2 regions of the Herpetosiphon gulosus genome follow, and region 2 is predicted to be linked to the other one. Evidence: riboswitches for the same ligand, from Rfam matches in the RefSeq annotation. Region 2 holds a riboswitch; the other holds the start of a gene.
The links. Region 2 has a riboswitch for S-adenosylmethionine ahead of ABEB26_RS12565 (phosphoadenylyl-sulfate reductase). Riboswitches for the same ligand answer to the same signal wherever they lie in the genome.
Positions count from the first base shown of each region.

Region 1: linked by a shared signal. The riboswitch ahead of mtnA (S-methyl-5-thioribose-1-phosphate isomerase) and the one ahead of ABEB26_RS12565 (phosphoadenylyl-sulfate reductase) in region 2 are both predicted to bind S-adenosylmethionine.

Region 1 is NZ_BAABRU010000016.1:59,952-67,522, forward strand. It holds gene ABEB26_RS19900 (carbohydrate kinase family protein) at 1-845, opposite strand, end outside; gene ABEB26_RS19905 (hypothetical protein) at 901-1,920, opposite strand; gene mtnA (S-methyl-5-thioribose-1-phosphate isomerase) at 1,898-2,965, opposite strand; SAM riboswitch class I at 3,014-3,111, opposite strand; gene ABEB26_RS19915 (NAD(P)/FAD-dependent oxidoreductase) at 3,218-4,423, opposite strand; gene ABEB26_RS19920 (GNAT family N-acetyltransferase) at 4,506-4,961, opposite strand; gene ABEB26_RS19925 (FAD-dependent oxidoreductase) at 5,061-6,710, opposite strand; gene ABEB26_RS19930 (polyprenyl synthetase family protein) at 7,059-7,571, opposite strand, start outside.
Region 2 is NZ_BAABRU010000008.1:103,649-111,219, forward strand. It holds gene ABEB26_RS12550 (nitrite/sulfite reductase) at 1-1,014, opposite strand, end outside; gene cysC (adenylyl-sulfate kinase) at 1,011-1,565, opposite strand; gene sat (sulfate adenylyltransferase) at 1,783-2,934, opposite strand; gene ABEB26_RS12565 (phosphoadenylyl-sulfate reductase) at 3,033-3,737, opposite strand; SAM riboswitch class I at 3,806-3,918, opposite strand; gene msrA (peptide-methionine (S)-S-oxide reductase MsrA) at 4,123-4,665, shown strand; gene ABEB26_RS12575 (MmyB family transcriptional regulator) at 5,036-5,887, shown strand; gene ABEB26_RS12580 (hypothetical protein) at 5,972-6,439, shown strand; gene ABEB26_RS12585 (extracellular catalytic domain type 1 short-chain-length polyhydroxyalkanoate depolymerase) at 6,499-7,571, opposite strand, start outside.

The sequences.
Region 1 (7,571 bases), on a different contig from region 2:
TAGCAAGCCGTCAAGCTGGCGATCCGACCGGTAACTGGCATGGGCAAGCCTGCCAAGTAACCTCGCACAAATCCGGCGCGGAATGCATCGCCTGCTCCAGTCGGGTCGGCCACAATTGTGGGCTTGGCCGCTGGAATCTCATAAACTTGGCCATTTTGGTAGATTGTAGCACCTTCGCCGCCTTTGGTAACAACCGTTAGGCCAACGACTTGATGCAATTCTTCCTCGGTGCAGCCAATTTTTTCTGCCATCATGGCAAATTCATAATCGTTGCCGATCAAGGCTGCGGCGCTGCGACAGCCTGCCAGCAATTCTGGGCCGTTCATGCGGGGTGCTTGCATGCTTGGGTCATACAAGTAGGGAATATTGTTGGTTTGGCATTCGATCACCAGTTGCGCCATGGCAGCCGGGTCGTTTGGAGCGATAATCACGAAATCGGGGCGATGCCCGTCGAGTGGCAAGCGTTGGCGATGCGCTTGAGCCATCGCACCAGGGTAGAAGGCGGTAATTTGGTTATCGGAAAGGTCGGTGTTGATAAAGCACGAAGCCGTAAAATCACCTTCGATCACTTTGATCAAGCCAGTATCGACCCCAGCGTTTTCGAGCCAAGTGCGATATTCGCTGAAATCTTCGCCAACTGTGCCCATAACCGTGGGGCGTTCGCCAAGCAAAGCCAAGTTATAGGCAATATTTGGCCCAGTGCCGCCACGCATGCGCTTCATTGATTCTACCAAGAAGCTCACGCTCAACACGTGAACTTTATCGGCCAAAATATGATCTTTGAATTGCCCAGGAAACACCATGATGTAATCGTAGGCAATTGATCCAGCTACAACAATCCGCACGAACAAACTCCTATATGAGAACGATACCGCTGCTATGCTACGTGGATAGCAGCGCTCACTGCAATTTATAGTGCGTCCGAATGACGCGGCTAACCTCGGCCAACAGGCCAAGTGCGTGATCGGCATGGTTTGGCTCGTGTTGAGCGAGACCATGTGCGATAGTTAATAACGAGCCATCAAGCATGCGACTGTTGAGTATATCGTGATCGAGTGCTTCACGTAATAATTCAGTCCATTCGTTGATGACATCACTGACCTGAATTTCAGCCAGTTGCGCGGGATCACTGGGCAAACATTCCCAAATAATCGCCCCGCCATTTTCTAAATAATCATTGATGCACTTGCCACAAGCCAGCAAATCTTGGCGTTGTTGTTTGCTACACACCAATACCCGCATGCCGCTATTGATCAACAAGGGCCAATCGACGGCGATACCAGTTGGTGCAATCCCACAAGCAATCGGGCTATGTTGAATTGCTTCAGCCAACAAACCATAGGCTTCAGCTTGGCTAATTGGGCTAAATGGATGCGCTTGGGCATTCCAAAATGGCTCAATCAAACAGACCCAACCTTGGATATCGTGGATGCGCAATTCGCGTGCTAGCCAACCAATCCGTAAGTGTAAATGCTGTGTCAAGACCTCGCGCAAGCGTTGATCGGCCAATAATGGTCGTTCTTGGTCATCGACAAGCGTCAAACCTAAGCTCAACGGCCCATATAAACCAAAACCCAAGGCTTGTGGTAGCAACTGACGATCATTAAGCCATGGCGTATGATCAAGCAATTGTTCAACGCTGTCAACTGCCACATGACCAACCGTATTTTCGAGATAGGCCAATTGATGGGCTTCAAGCTGGCGTTCGAGCTGAGCTAGATCGAAGTGTGGGTCGCTGTTCAAACCAGGAAAACCATGGGTGCTCAAACGCCATAAGGGCTGAGCAACAAAGGTTGGGGCAACCGGATAGCCCTGAGTCCAACGCATTTGGGCTGCCCAGGCACTTGCCTGATTGGTGTAGGGCAGATCAAATGGGGCAATCGCTTGACAGCGAAACTCACTGGCTAGCGTTGGCGGCATTGGCAGCCTCAACCATGGTTTGCAAATGTTCAGCAAAGGGCGGGTAGGCAATGCCTTGTTCGGTAATAATTGCCGTTACCAAGTGGGCTGGAGTCACATCAAAAGCCGGATGCGCCACCTTAATGCCTGCTGCCGCAATTGCCTGTTGCCCAATATGGGTAACTTCTTGGCTTGAACGTTGCTCGATTGGAATTGCCGCACCATTGGCAGTCTGCAAATCAATGGTCGATGTTGGTGCCGCAACATACAATGGAATATTGTGCGCTTTGGCCAACACCGCCAACCCATAGGTGCCAATTTTGTTGGCAACATCGCCGTTAGCCGCAATCCGATCCGAGCCAACAATAATACAATCAACCTGGCCTTGCTGCATAAAATAAGCGGCCATGTTATCGGTAATTAAAGTTAAATCGATGCCTGCCTGTTGCAATTCCCACGCGGTAAGGCGTGCGCCCTGCAAGAATGGTCGGGTTTCATCGACCCAAACATGAATTGGCTGACCATCCTCATGAACTGCGCGAATTGGTGCGAGGGCTGTGCCATAGGCTGCCGTAGCTAAACCACCAGCATTGCAGTGGGTCAGCACATTGCGTGATTGAGCCAACAGCACTTTGCCATGTTGGCCAATTGCGCGACACATTGCCTCGTCTTGGTCGCGAATTGCCTCGGCCTCAGCCAACAACCGCTGGCGTAATTGATCAACCTCAAGTGTTTGATTTGCCTGCGCTACGTCGAGCATGCGCTGTGTGGCCCAAGCTAAATTGATCGCCGTAGGCCGCGCTTCATCAAGCAGCGCTTTGGCTTTGGCTAGTTTTTCGAGCAATTTACTGCTGGTTTGGGCCGTGCTGCGTTGGGCTGCCAAGGCCATGCCATAGGCTGCCGTGATGCCAATTGCTGGAGCGCCTCGCACTTGCATTGAGCGAATTGCTTCAATCACGCTATTTAAATCCTCACAACGCACAATATCCAGCGTGGCTGGCAAGCGACGTTGGTCGATCAAACAGGGAACTTTATCCCACCAAACAGTTTTGAGTACTTCAGCCATTGGTTGCATTACACAAAAAAACCTCTCAGAGAGAGGCCCGCATGCTCAAACTCATCTATCAGGCCGAACCTGCAGGATTTGGCACCTTCCAAAAATGGGGTTGCCGGGCTTCGTCGGGCCAGTCCCTCTGCCCATCTCGATGAGAGATCGCTTATTCACTGATTTTCCACAGTTCGGTTGGCGATTATAGCATAGTCAATTGCTTGTGACAAATGGCTTTTAGCGCGATTTGGGCAGGTTGCCCAAGTTGGCTCAATGGCGATCAAGCCGAAAGATCGTTGCATCGGGGTTAGTTCTTTGACACAAGCGATCGCGCAAAAGTTCGGCGGCGACTACACTATAGGTGATGCCATTGCCGCCATAGCCCAGCGCCACCAAAATTCGTGGCTGATCGGGCAGATTGTCGATGTAGGGCAGGCCATCGCTGGTTTCGCCAAAAGTGCCAGCCCAACGATAATCGATATGCAGCGGAATATGCGGGAAAAATTGATTAAAACGTTTGGTTAATTTGGCGGCTTTGCGTTCAAGCAAGGCATCGCGTTTAGCAGGCAGATCAATCTGATCATCTTCGCCGCCGATGATCGCCCTCCCTTCGCTGGTGGTACGCAGGTAGACATATGGTCGAGCGCTTTCCCAAATCAAACATTGCTCATACCAGCCACTAAAATCGGTTAATGGCTCGCTGGCAAGTGCATAGCTGCTGCGAAATTTTACCAATTTGGGCTTGATATAGTGTTGAGCTTCATAGCCTGCCGCCAAAATCAAGTATTTGGCATGAATTTGACAACCTGTTTCGGTGGTGACCGTCACGCCAGCGCTATCGGCCTGCCATTCTTTGGCCGCAGTTCGATCAAAGATTTGTACGCCACGTTGCGCTGAATGTTTGAAGATCGCATGGGCTAGTTGAAAGGCATCAACCTCACCCGCATTGTAGGAATACAGCGCCGCCGGAGCGGTAAAACTAAACCGTTCACCAATTGCGCCTTTGTCGAGGTAGTCTAAGTTGAAACCATAAGCTTGACGTAAGGCGAATTCTTGGCGCAATTGTTTGACATGCCAACGGCTACTTGCCAAATATAAACTGGTTTTATGTGAAAAATGGTCTGCTACACCAACCTTCTGTGCTAAATCGGCAACCTTATCAATCGCCTCGCGACACAAGTGATAGGCGCGAACTGCCTGTTGCTCGCCAACCAATTTAACCAATTCAGTCAATGGCGTATCGATTTCATATTGCAGCAAGGCGGTGCTAGCGCTGGTGCTGCCCCCAGCAAGCTCGCGTTTTTCCAGCACCACTGTATCGATATTGGCCTCACTGAGGTAGTGGGCGATCAGCGCTCCGCTAATACCGCCGCCAATCACCACAACCTCACATGTCAAATCATTTTGCAAACGAGGGTAGATAGATAACAAGCCATTTTTGACTGCCCAAAACGGATACCCGCTATTTAAATCCATTGTTTGGCTGCTCCTGATATGTGCGCTTTGGGCAGGCTTTGAGCAAGGGTTATGCCGCTAGATAAAGGGTAATCGTGGCTGATTAATCCTGTGCAACCAAAGAATACATCGCCACAATGCGACCAGCTGGATCGCAGGATTGCTCTTGGAAGCCTAAGGATTGATAGAGGTTGCGGGCGGCATGATTATGTTCGCGATAGCTTAACCAGACCTGATCTACATCTCCTAATGCCGCTACCTCAGCTAAAATCGCCTGCATCGCTGCTCGTCCGTAGCCTTGGCCTTGAAAAGCCTGATCGATCATTAATCGCGCAACCCGATATTGGCCAGTGTTTGGGCTAATTCCATAAACCGCCAAGCCAACCAACGTAGAGGATTGATTTATAAGCGCTCGAACTTGCATAGTGGGATAAAATTGCGCCTCGGCAATTGAATAGAGGTTGGACGCGACGAAATCTTGCTGTTCGGCAGGCAAACTTAATGCGCAACATGCTTGCCAATTATCGCGTGTAACCGGAACTAAGTTGACAATCATCATCGTTTCCTTGATTAATCAGTATTGTTCTGCATTACACCAGAAAACCCTGTTGCAATGCAACAGGGTTTAGGCATGACACATGAACAACTCTAAAAATGATTAATGAGTAAAAGCCTTCAAGGTCAACGCACCGCCAGCTAGTGTCGCGACATTCTCAAAGCCGCTTTGGCGCAAAATCCGGTAGGCGATGTAGCTGCGCATGCCAACCATACAGTGCAAGCGAATTGGCCGCCCTTCGGCTTGGGCTTTGAGGCTTGGAATGGCTGCGCGTAATTCAGCCAGTGGCAGATTAATCGCCTGCGGAATGTGCCAGGCTGCATATTCATCAGGGTTGCGCACATCAACGATCAGCGCATGCTCGGTGATCGCGGGGTATTCCTCGGCATACCAGAATTTCACCGTGCCATCGAGTAGGTTGCTAGCCAAAAATCCGGCCATATTAATTGGATCTTTGGCCGAGCCATAGGGCGGCGCATAGGCCAACTCTAGCTCAGTCAAATCGTGGACGCTCATTTTAGCGCGAATTGCCGTTGCCAAGACATCGATGCGTTTATCGACCCCAGCGCCACCGACGATTTGTGCCCCTAAAATTCTGCCATCGGCAGGGGCAAACAACAGTTTGAGGTGCATTTGTTGGGCATCGGGGTAGTAGCCCGCGTGATCGTTGGGGTGCAAATAGATTTTGTGGTAAGCCCGTTTGGCGCGTTGCAGGCTCTTTTCCGAGGCTCCGGTCATGGCGCAGGTGGTTGTATGCACTTTGACGATTGCCGTGCCTTGGCTGGAATGATAACGGCTGCTGCGCCCAAGCATATGCTCCGCCACGATGCGACCTTGGCGGTTGGCCGGCCCTGCCAGTGCGATCAAGGCTGGTTGCTGCAACACAGTATCTTGCACTTCAATCACATCGCCAGCAGCATAAATCGCTGGGTCGGATGTTTGCAGATGCTGGTTGACGGCGATGCCGCCACGTTCGCCAAGCGTCAGGCCTGCGGCTTGAGCTAATTGGCTGGCTGGTCGCACGCCAACCGCCATAATCACCAAATCGGTTTTAATCTGCCGCCCATCGCTGAGATGTACGGCGATCTGCTGATTGGTTGGTACAAAGCGCTGAGCACTGGCTCCAAGATGCAATTTGACCCCGTGTTGTTGCAGCAAATCAGCAACTTCGCTGACCATCTCATGATCAAATAAAGGCAAAACTTGCTTGGCCAGTTCAACCAACTCGACGGTTAGGCCACGTTGTTGCAAGGCCTCAATCATTTCGAGGCCAATATAACCAGCGCCGATTACCACTGCATGACGTGCGCCATCGGCCAATAATTGATTGATCTGATCAACATCCGGGATGCTACGAACTGTGTGAATTTGCGGTAAATCGCTGCCAGGAATTGGCAATTGCAAGGCTTGGCTGCCGACCGCAATCAACAATTTATCGTAGCGCTCTTGGATTGGCGTGGGCTGTTGGGGTGTTTTGATCGTCACGATTTTTTGCTGGGGATCAATCGCGATCACCTCGTGTTGCAAGCGTAGGTCGAGATTAAAAGTTTGGCGTAGATATTTAGGGCTGGCAACTAAGAGCTTTTCGCGTTCGGCGATTGTGCCAGCGATATGATAAGGCAAGCCACAATTGGCATACGAAACATACTCGCCACGTTCCAACACCACAATCTCGGCATGTTCGTCGAGCCGACGGAGGCGGGTGGCGGCACTCATGCCTGCAGCGACCCCGCCGATAATCACAATTTTCATCACAAGCCTCAAATTTAAATGGCAACATCAATTGCTACTTAATTGATGCAGCTTGCAGCGATTTTGTTACATTCTTCACAACAAGGTTTGGGGTAACGGACGAGCAAGCCAGCATCAACATTAATCATAAAGCGTTTGTGGCTGAAATACGTGATTAGATGGTTGGCGAAAGCGTGCCAATTCGCTACTTGGCGCATAAATGATTCATACGATTGATAATCCATTTTGTCCCCTCACCCCCAGCCCCTCGCCCGCCGCAGTGGGCGAGGGGCTGGGGGTGAGGGAAGACATTCAAAAACCCTGCTGCACTGCAACAGGGTTTCGAGTAGCAAGTAATCGTGATGAATTTTAGAAATGGCGATCGAGCACGTATTCGGCGATTTCACGTAGCAGCTCTTTGGCATCTGATGGCGGAAAGATATCGAGTGCTGCCAAGCCACGTTGGGTAATCTCACGAGCTTGGGCGATCGCTTGATCGATGCCACCAAGCTGTTTCACTTGGCTAATTGCTTGGGTAACTTGCTCATCACTAAGTTGCTCGTATTGGTCAAGCAAGTTGACCAACGGATGCTCGTGATGATCTTTGACCGCCAAGATTAAGGGCAAGGTGATTGTGCCTTCACGTAAATCGTTGCCAGCAGGCTTGCCGAGGGTTTCCTCAGTGCTAACGAAATCGAGAATATCATCGACAATTTGGAAGGCTAAACCAATATCGTAGCCATAACGGGCGGCGGCCTCAATTTCCTCGGGGCTACCACCACCACAAACTACCCCAGCAGCAGCAGCGGCTTCAAACAAAGCGGCGGTTTTACCACCAATTTTGGCATAATATTGTTCGAGGGCTGTTGCCGTGGGGAGCGT
Region 2 (7,571 bases):
GGCAGCCTCGCGAATTTGAGCTGGCGTGATGCGGCCTGTTGGTACAAGCAAGCCAACCCAGTAGAGATTGGGCTGCTTTTGGCGAAATACCCCAACTACATCGCCACTGTAAACTGCTGGTGGCACATCGGTTGCCGCCCGTTCCAAGGGGTGCCCAAGGTAGCGCACAACTTCTTCGCGGAAGCGCTCTGCACCCCAATCGGCGATCAGATATTTTAGCCGCGCATGGTTGCGCTTTTCGCGGTAGCCAAAATCGCGATAGACCAAGGTGATGGCGCGAGCAATTTCAACCACGGCATCGAGATCGGCTGGCACAAATACATCAATATTTTGGGCCAGATGGGGTTCGTGTGAAAGCCCGCCACCAACCCAAACGTTGTAGCCTAGCACAACCTCGCCATCAATTTCCTTGCGTCCGGGGGTGAACGAAAGGTCGTTGATTGGTGCTTGGGTCGCATCAAGTCCGCCACCAGCCACGGAAACTTTATACTTGCGGGGCAAGTTTGAGTAATCGGTGTTATACGCAAAGTGCTCGTCGAGTGCCTTGAAAAATGGCCGTGGATCGATCCACTCATCGGCAGCAATCCCAGCGACTGGACTACTCACAACGTTGCGCGGCACATCACCACAAGCCTCAATCGACGAAAGGCCAACGCTTTCCAAGGTTTCAAATACGGTTGGAATATCGCGCAAGGCAATCGTATGCAATTGGAAGGTTTGGCGGGTGGTAATTTCGACCCGACCAGGCGCAACAGTTTCTGCCAATTGTACAATTGCATCAGCTTGATCAGCGGTCATGATTCCGCCAGGTAAGCGCACCCGCAACATGAAAAAGCCATCTTTGGGCTTATCGTGATACAAACCATACCATTTGAAACGGTTCATATCGCTTTCGGTAACTTCATTGATATCGCCACTTTGGGCGTAGCGATAAATATCTTCAAGTACCGCCAAGCCATCTTTTTCAAGTTTTTGCAGTTCGACTGGGTTTAGTTTTGGGGTTGTAGCAGTCATGCGCCCTCCTCAACGGCGGCAACCGTCGGTAGATAGCCAAGTTCTTCCAATGTGTTAACAATGCGGGCAACGCTAGCATCGAGCGATTCGGCGTGGCTTGGAATCACCACCTCAGGATTGGTTGGTGGTTCATATGGGTCGGAGACCCCAGTGAAATGGGGAATTTCGCCAGCCAACGCCTTGGCATACAAGCCTTTGACATCGCGGTCGATACAAACTTCCAATGGGCAATCGATATAGACTTCGACAAAACGAGCGGTGCTGGCGCGAATTTCCTCGCGGGTTTGGCGATAGGGCGAGATAGCGGCGGCAATTGCCACTCCGCCATGGCGCGAAACCAAATCACAAACCCAACCGATGCGCCGCACATTGGTATCGCGATCTTCCTTCGAGAAGCCCAAACCTTTGCTCAAATGGGTGCGCACAACATCGCCATCAAGCACCTCGACCCGTTGGTCGCGTTCGCGCAGCACCTCGGCCAAAGCCGCCGCTATCGTCGATTTGCCTGCGCCTGATAAACCAGTAAACCAGATAATATATCCCTGACTCATAGAAAATCCTTTATGGGAAGGGTGAAAGATAAGGGATGAAGGATGAATTCATTCCTATATTGTCGATGCTGTTTGTTCCCTTACCCCCCGCCCCTCTCCCACTGCGGCGGGAGAAGGGAGTGCTGTCGGATCGGTTCCCCCTCGCCTGCTGGGCGGGAGAGGGGGCTAGGGGGTGAGGGATGTTCTATGCTCTATGTTCTATGTTCTTTAACTCAATTCACGCAGCGATCAATTCTTCGATAACTTCACGGCGGCTGAACTCAGGTGGTGGCAATTCGCCGCGTGACAAGAGCGCCCGCACGGCAGTGCCACTCAAAATAACGTGGTGTTCGTTGGAGTGTGGGCAGGTTTTGGCCGAGGCCATCGCGCCACAGCGTTGGCAGTAGAAGGTATGTTCAAAGAACAACGGCGTAATGCCTAAAGCTGCTGGATCAAATTCGTTGAAAATATATTGGGCATCGTAGGTGCCGTAGTAACTGCCAACCCCAGCGTGGTCGCGGCCAACAATGAAGTGGGTGCAACCATAGTTTTTGCGATTCAAGGCATGGAAAATCGCTTCGCGTGGGCCAGCATAGCGCATTGGCGCAGGGAAAACTCCCAGCAATACCCGATTGGCGGGGTAGTATTCACGCAGCAAGCGCTCGTAGGAACGCACGCGGGCTGGCGCTGGCACATCATCGCTTTTGGTTGTGCCAACTAAGGGGTGTAGCAACAAGCCATCGACGACTTCTAAGGCACATTTTTGAATATATTCGTGAGCGCGGTGAACCGGATTGCGGGTTTGGAAGCCCACGACTGTGCGCCAGCCAGCATCGCTGATCGATTGGCGCACTTCTTGGGGAGTACGTGGCAAGTGTGGAAATGCCCCTTGCTCAACCTGCAACAACCAAATTGCCCCGCCAACCCGCCAGCGTGGGGCGGCATATAAACGGGCAACACCTGGGTGAGCGCCATCGGTTGTGCGATACACGTGTTGGGCTTCGTGTTCAACATCCACTGGGAAAATATCTTCAACTTCGAGCACTGCCAAAATCGTACCTTGTTCATCAGTTAATGCAACTGGCTGATCAAGCACCAAATCGTAGGCTTGATCTTCGGTAATTGGCAAGGTAATCGGAATCGACCAGGGCAAGCCATTTTTGAGGTGCATAGTTTCGACGACCGCCTTATAATCGTGGCGATTCAAGAAACCAGTTAAGGGGCTATACGAACCAATCCCAATCATCAAGAGATCGGCGCGATGTGGCTCATCGAGCACAATTCGTGGCAAATCTTGGGCCGATTGCAACAAATTTTCGCGTAAAAGACCGCTAGGAATCCGATTGACCAACGTACCGCCGTGAGGCAAGATTAATGATGGAACAGCCATTGAAGCACACCCTCGAACATATAATAGCAGCTAGCATAAAGTGGCACCTTTATGCTAATCAACATTGATTACACATAACATAACGAACAAATCGAATTTTAGATATGGAGTCCACACTCGGTTTTGTTGAAGCCAGCCCAGCGCCCGCTGCGTGGGTCACCGTTCACAGGGTGGCTTGTACAAGTGTGACATCCGAGGCTGGTGTAGCCTTGATCCAACAATGGGTTATAAGGAACACCATTGGCATGAATGTAGCGCCAAATATCGCGCTCCGTCCATAAGGCTAAGGGGCAAATTTTAACCAATTGATGTTTTTCATTCCAAGAAACTACTGGAGTATTTGCCCGTGTGCTGCTTTGGTCGCGCCGCAGCGCAGTTAACCAAGCATCGTAGGGAGCCAGCACATCTTTGAGCGGCTCGACCTTGCGTAGTTTGCAGCACAAATCGGGGTTGTTGCCCCAAAGTTCGGGGCCGTGGGTGGCGGCTTGTTCAGCCACAGTTTGGCGTGGGCGCGAATATTGCACCGTAATGCCATAATGCTTTTCAATTTGCTCAACCAAAGCGTAGGTTTCGCTGAACAGCAAGCCTGTGTCGAGCACCAGCACTGGCAAGTTTGGCTCAATTTTGAGCGCAATATCGAGCAACACCATGCCAGATGAACCGCCAAACGAACACGTCAGGGCTAGATTAGGAAAATAGTGATCGATAGCCCAACGCACAATTGCTTGAGGAGTTTGGCTCGTTAATTGAGTATCGAGTGCTGTCAGAGCCTCACGGCTTGGCAGGGTTGCGTGCATGACCATAAAAAAAACCTCATCTGTATATTGGGCAGACGAGGAGTAGGGATCGTGGCATGACTGTCACGGGCTACTGCTCATCTGTCAGACATCACTGTCGGAATTAGCACCTTAAACTTAACTGATCAGGTTAAGGATGGTTGCTGGGGCTTCGTCGGGCCGATCCCTCCGCCCCTCTGGATGAGTGCAACGGGTTTAGTTTTTTAAGCTGTGAGGAATATAACATACTTGATAAACAAAGTCAAGAATTATTCTATCGTATTTTAGTCAAGATTTGGAGTATACTTAATTACGGATGAGTTCAACGGGCGATTTAGCCCATTCTAATGGTCAATTTTAATTTGCCTAGCTCTCTAGCTAGCAACGATAGCAATCAAGGATAGTTAACTGAATGACTCAACAATATGCTTTGGCGACCCTCGGCGGGGGCTGTTTTTGGTGCTTAGAAGCGGTCTTTGATGATCTGCAAGGCATCATCAGGGTTGAATCGGGCTATGCTGGCGGCCATGTTGCCAACCCAACCTATGAGGAAATTTGCGGCAAAAAAACTGGCCATGCCGAAGTGGTGCGCTTAACCTATGATCCCAGCGTGATTAATTTCAGCCAAATTTTGGATGTCTTTTTTACCATCCATGATCCAACCACGCTTAATCGGCAAGGCTACGATGTTGGGCCACAATATCGCTCGGCGATCTTTTATCATGATCCTGAGCAAAAAGCGGTGGCTGAGCAAACGATTGCCGGATTAAATGCCAGCGGTCAATGGTCTGACCCGATTGTGACTGAAGTAACACCAATTAACAATTACTACGAAGCCGAAGATTATCACCAAGAATATTTTGCCCATAATCCCTTCCAACCATATTGTATGGCAGTCGTTTCGCCCAAGGTGCAGAAATTTCGCAAGGAATTTAGCAAGCAGCGGAAATCGTAGAATAAGGATGAAGGATGAAATCGTTCGTGGAATTTGTGAAATTCGTGGCTAAAAACGTCTCTTCGCGCTCTTGGCGGTTTCATTCCCCGTAGGGTTTCTGCCTGCGCTTTGTAGACGACAATCTTGATCCATTATTAAATACAAACAGGGTTGGTATACCCCATATACCAGCCCTGTTTGTATGTTCCCGACTCTCCCACAAACTAATGCATATGGCTACCTTCTGAGCAGTAGAATACAAGTATTGACGCTATCCGCCTAGATACTTGTCTAGGGTTGTGTTGCCTTGATTTATAGGAAGCTTGACATTGATGCAAGGGCTTGCTACCATCAAAAAAGTTACTTTCTCCTTGAAAAAGGATATTGTTCTATGACAAACACCAAGGATCGTGCCAGTCAAATTAATGCAAGTTTTATTGAGGCTGCCGAAAGTATCCGTATTCAACGCAAACGCCGCTTCGAAGATCAACTTTGGCATACCAAGCAAAAAAAGCAGGCTAATCCATTTAGTCAACAAGCGATTTGGGCCGAATACCCAACCTATAAACGGCTCTTGGAGCAACGGGCCAAAAATCAAGTAGCTGAACATGTGGTGCGGGGAATTGCGAGCATCTTGGAATGCCCAATTCATGAGCGCAATCATCTATTGCGTAGCGCTGGCTATGCTGAAGATCCAGATATTCTGAGCGGCGCTGCCCTAACTGCTCAACTGGCGCAATATCAAAGCTTACTAGATATTTTGCTTTATCCAGCCTTTTTAGTCAATCAAGTTTGGGATGTATTAGCGATTAACCAATTAATGGAGCCAGTATTTCAGCAATTTTTGGGCATTAGTTTTGATGCAATTCCGCATGCGCATCGCAATATCTTGCATTTAATGTTCGATCCAGTCAATTATTCGGCTCGCAGGCTTCTAAATAAAGGTGGTTTACAATGGGAGCGCGTTGCCCGCAGTTACGTCTATAGCTTTCAACAAGCCAATCGCACATGTCTGTTTGAACCATGGTATCAGGCAAAAGTGGCTAATTTGATGCAACTCCCCGATTTTGTCACAATTTGGCAGAGCATCGACCCAACTACCAAAGCCCACGATATGCTGAGCCAAACCCAAACCGATAATTTGGTCTATGGCTTGCGCACGATTTATATTAGCGAATCAGACACCTACACCTACCCACGAATTCATGCCTATGTCGATGCAATCGGCACTAAACCCGATTAATCTTAAACATCTCCTTGATTTGAAAAATATACATATATAGATTAATATAATACCGTGAATTGTGTTAGTTATTTGGAGGTTCAAATGCCATATCGTCGGGTCAGCCGGTGGCTTTGTTTGGGTTTATTGCTCTTTAGTAGTATGTTAGTACCATCCTCCACTATTTTTGCTAATGATCCAAATGAAATTGCCGAAGAGGATATAATTCCAGATGCATCGAGTGCTTGTCCGGTTACCAAAAGCATCGATATAGCAATGTATCGTAATACACCAACTGAACAGTATTGGAGTTCTGATGATATTTATACGGTTGGTTGTTTAAAAAATTCGGCAATTAAAGTTAAACCTCCTTATTGTATGTCAATTAGGGTCCGTTTGTTGACCAAGAACATTGAGCCACCACAAACGGTTTACCTAACAGATTGGCAACGAATCTGTCCAAATAATAAATTCATCAAGGTTGCTACCAATATTTTGCCTACCACTCGTTATAGACTTGAAGTTCCTTATTTTAACTATTGGCCAATCTATGACTTACCCGTAAGAGATTAACATACGTAATAGAGAAAGCTCCTCATCATTGTAAATGAGGCGCTTTCTTTATTTTTAATTTAAGGCTGATAGGTTACGGTGAGCACTGGACGATAACTAGTTAGCATTGCCTCGCCGCCAGCAATTCGTAAATAATCGGCTTGAACATTGCCATTGGTCAGATTTTCAAAGCGTAGCCGAATTTGCGTCCGACCTTGTTTGTTGATTGCGTTTAATCCTGCTGCACTAGCAGTACCATTGAGTCCATTAGGGGTTTGCTGAAAGCTCATAGAATTGTTGGCGGTGGTGGCCGCAGCAAAGTCACTTAATTCAAGATAACATGTCAAATTCAAACAACCGCGATTTAGGTCACCAACCAAAGCTCCTAGCCCTGTCCAAGGTGTGCCGATCGCACTTTGCTCATACGCCAAGGTCAAGTTTACGCTGGTAATCGTCGCTCCATCGGGAATCGCCGAGGTATCAAATGAGAGCATCCCGCGCAGGCTAGTGCTGCCACTATCGCCAACATACATACTTGGAATTAATATATAACCTCCCAAGCTGGTTTGGGCAACTAGGCCATCTTCCAAACCCCACGACGGAAACTGCAAATTTTGACCATTGCTAGGCGTTGGGCTGGGAACAAGAGGTGTTGCTGTCGGATTAATCGGCGTTGCTGTTGGCGGAACGCTGGTCACGCTTGGTGCTGGCGTAACGGTTGGGGTTGGGTTAGCTGCGGTTTGGCTAAAAAAACGCCAAAATTCATTGGTTGCTTTTGGTCCTTGGGGGTCGGTGTACGAGCCAGCGCTGCTGCCACCCGACCAGGCATGACCCATTCCGTTGACTGCCCAATGCTCAATAATTGGTTGATTAAGCGCATTATTGTAGATTGTGCGCGTGTAGCTTCGACCACCAGGCACAGTGCCCGCAATGGTCTGATCAACCGTGGCATCGACCGAATTATTGCGTTGGGTATCATCAAGATAATCATTGGTTGTAAGCCATTGCTGCACAACTTGTTGACCGTTGATCGGCGTAACGACACTGTCTGCCGTGCCATGAACCACTATCACCCGCACCAAATTCGAGCGTGCGCTAATTGCTTGATAGGCTGCCAAACCTTGTGATTCGGGGTTGGGGCCGCCCGATTGCA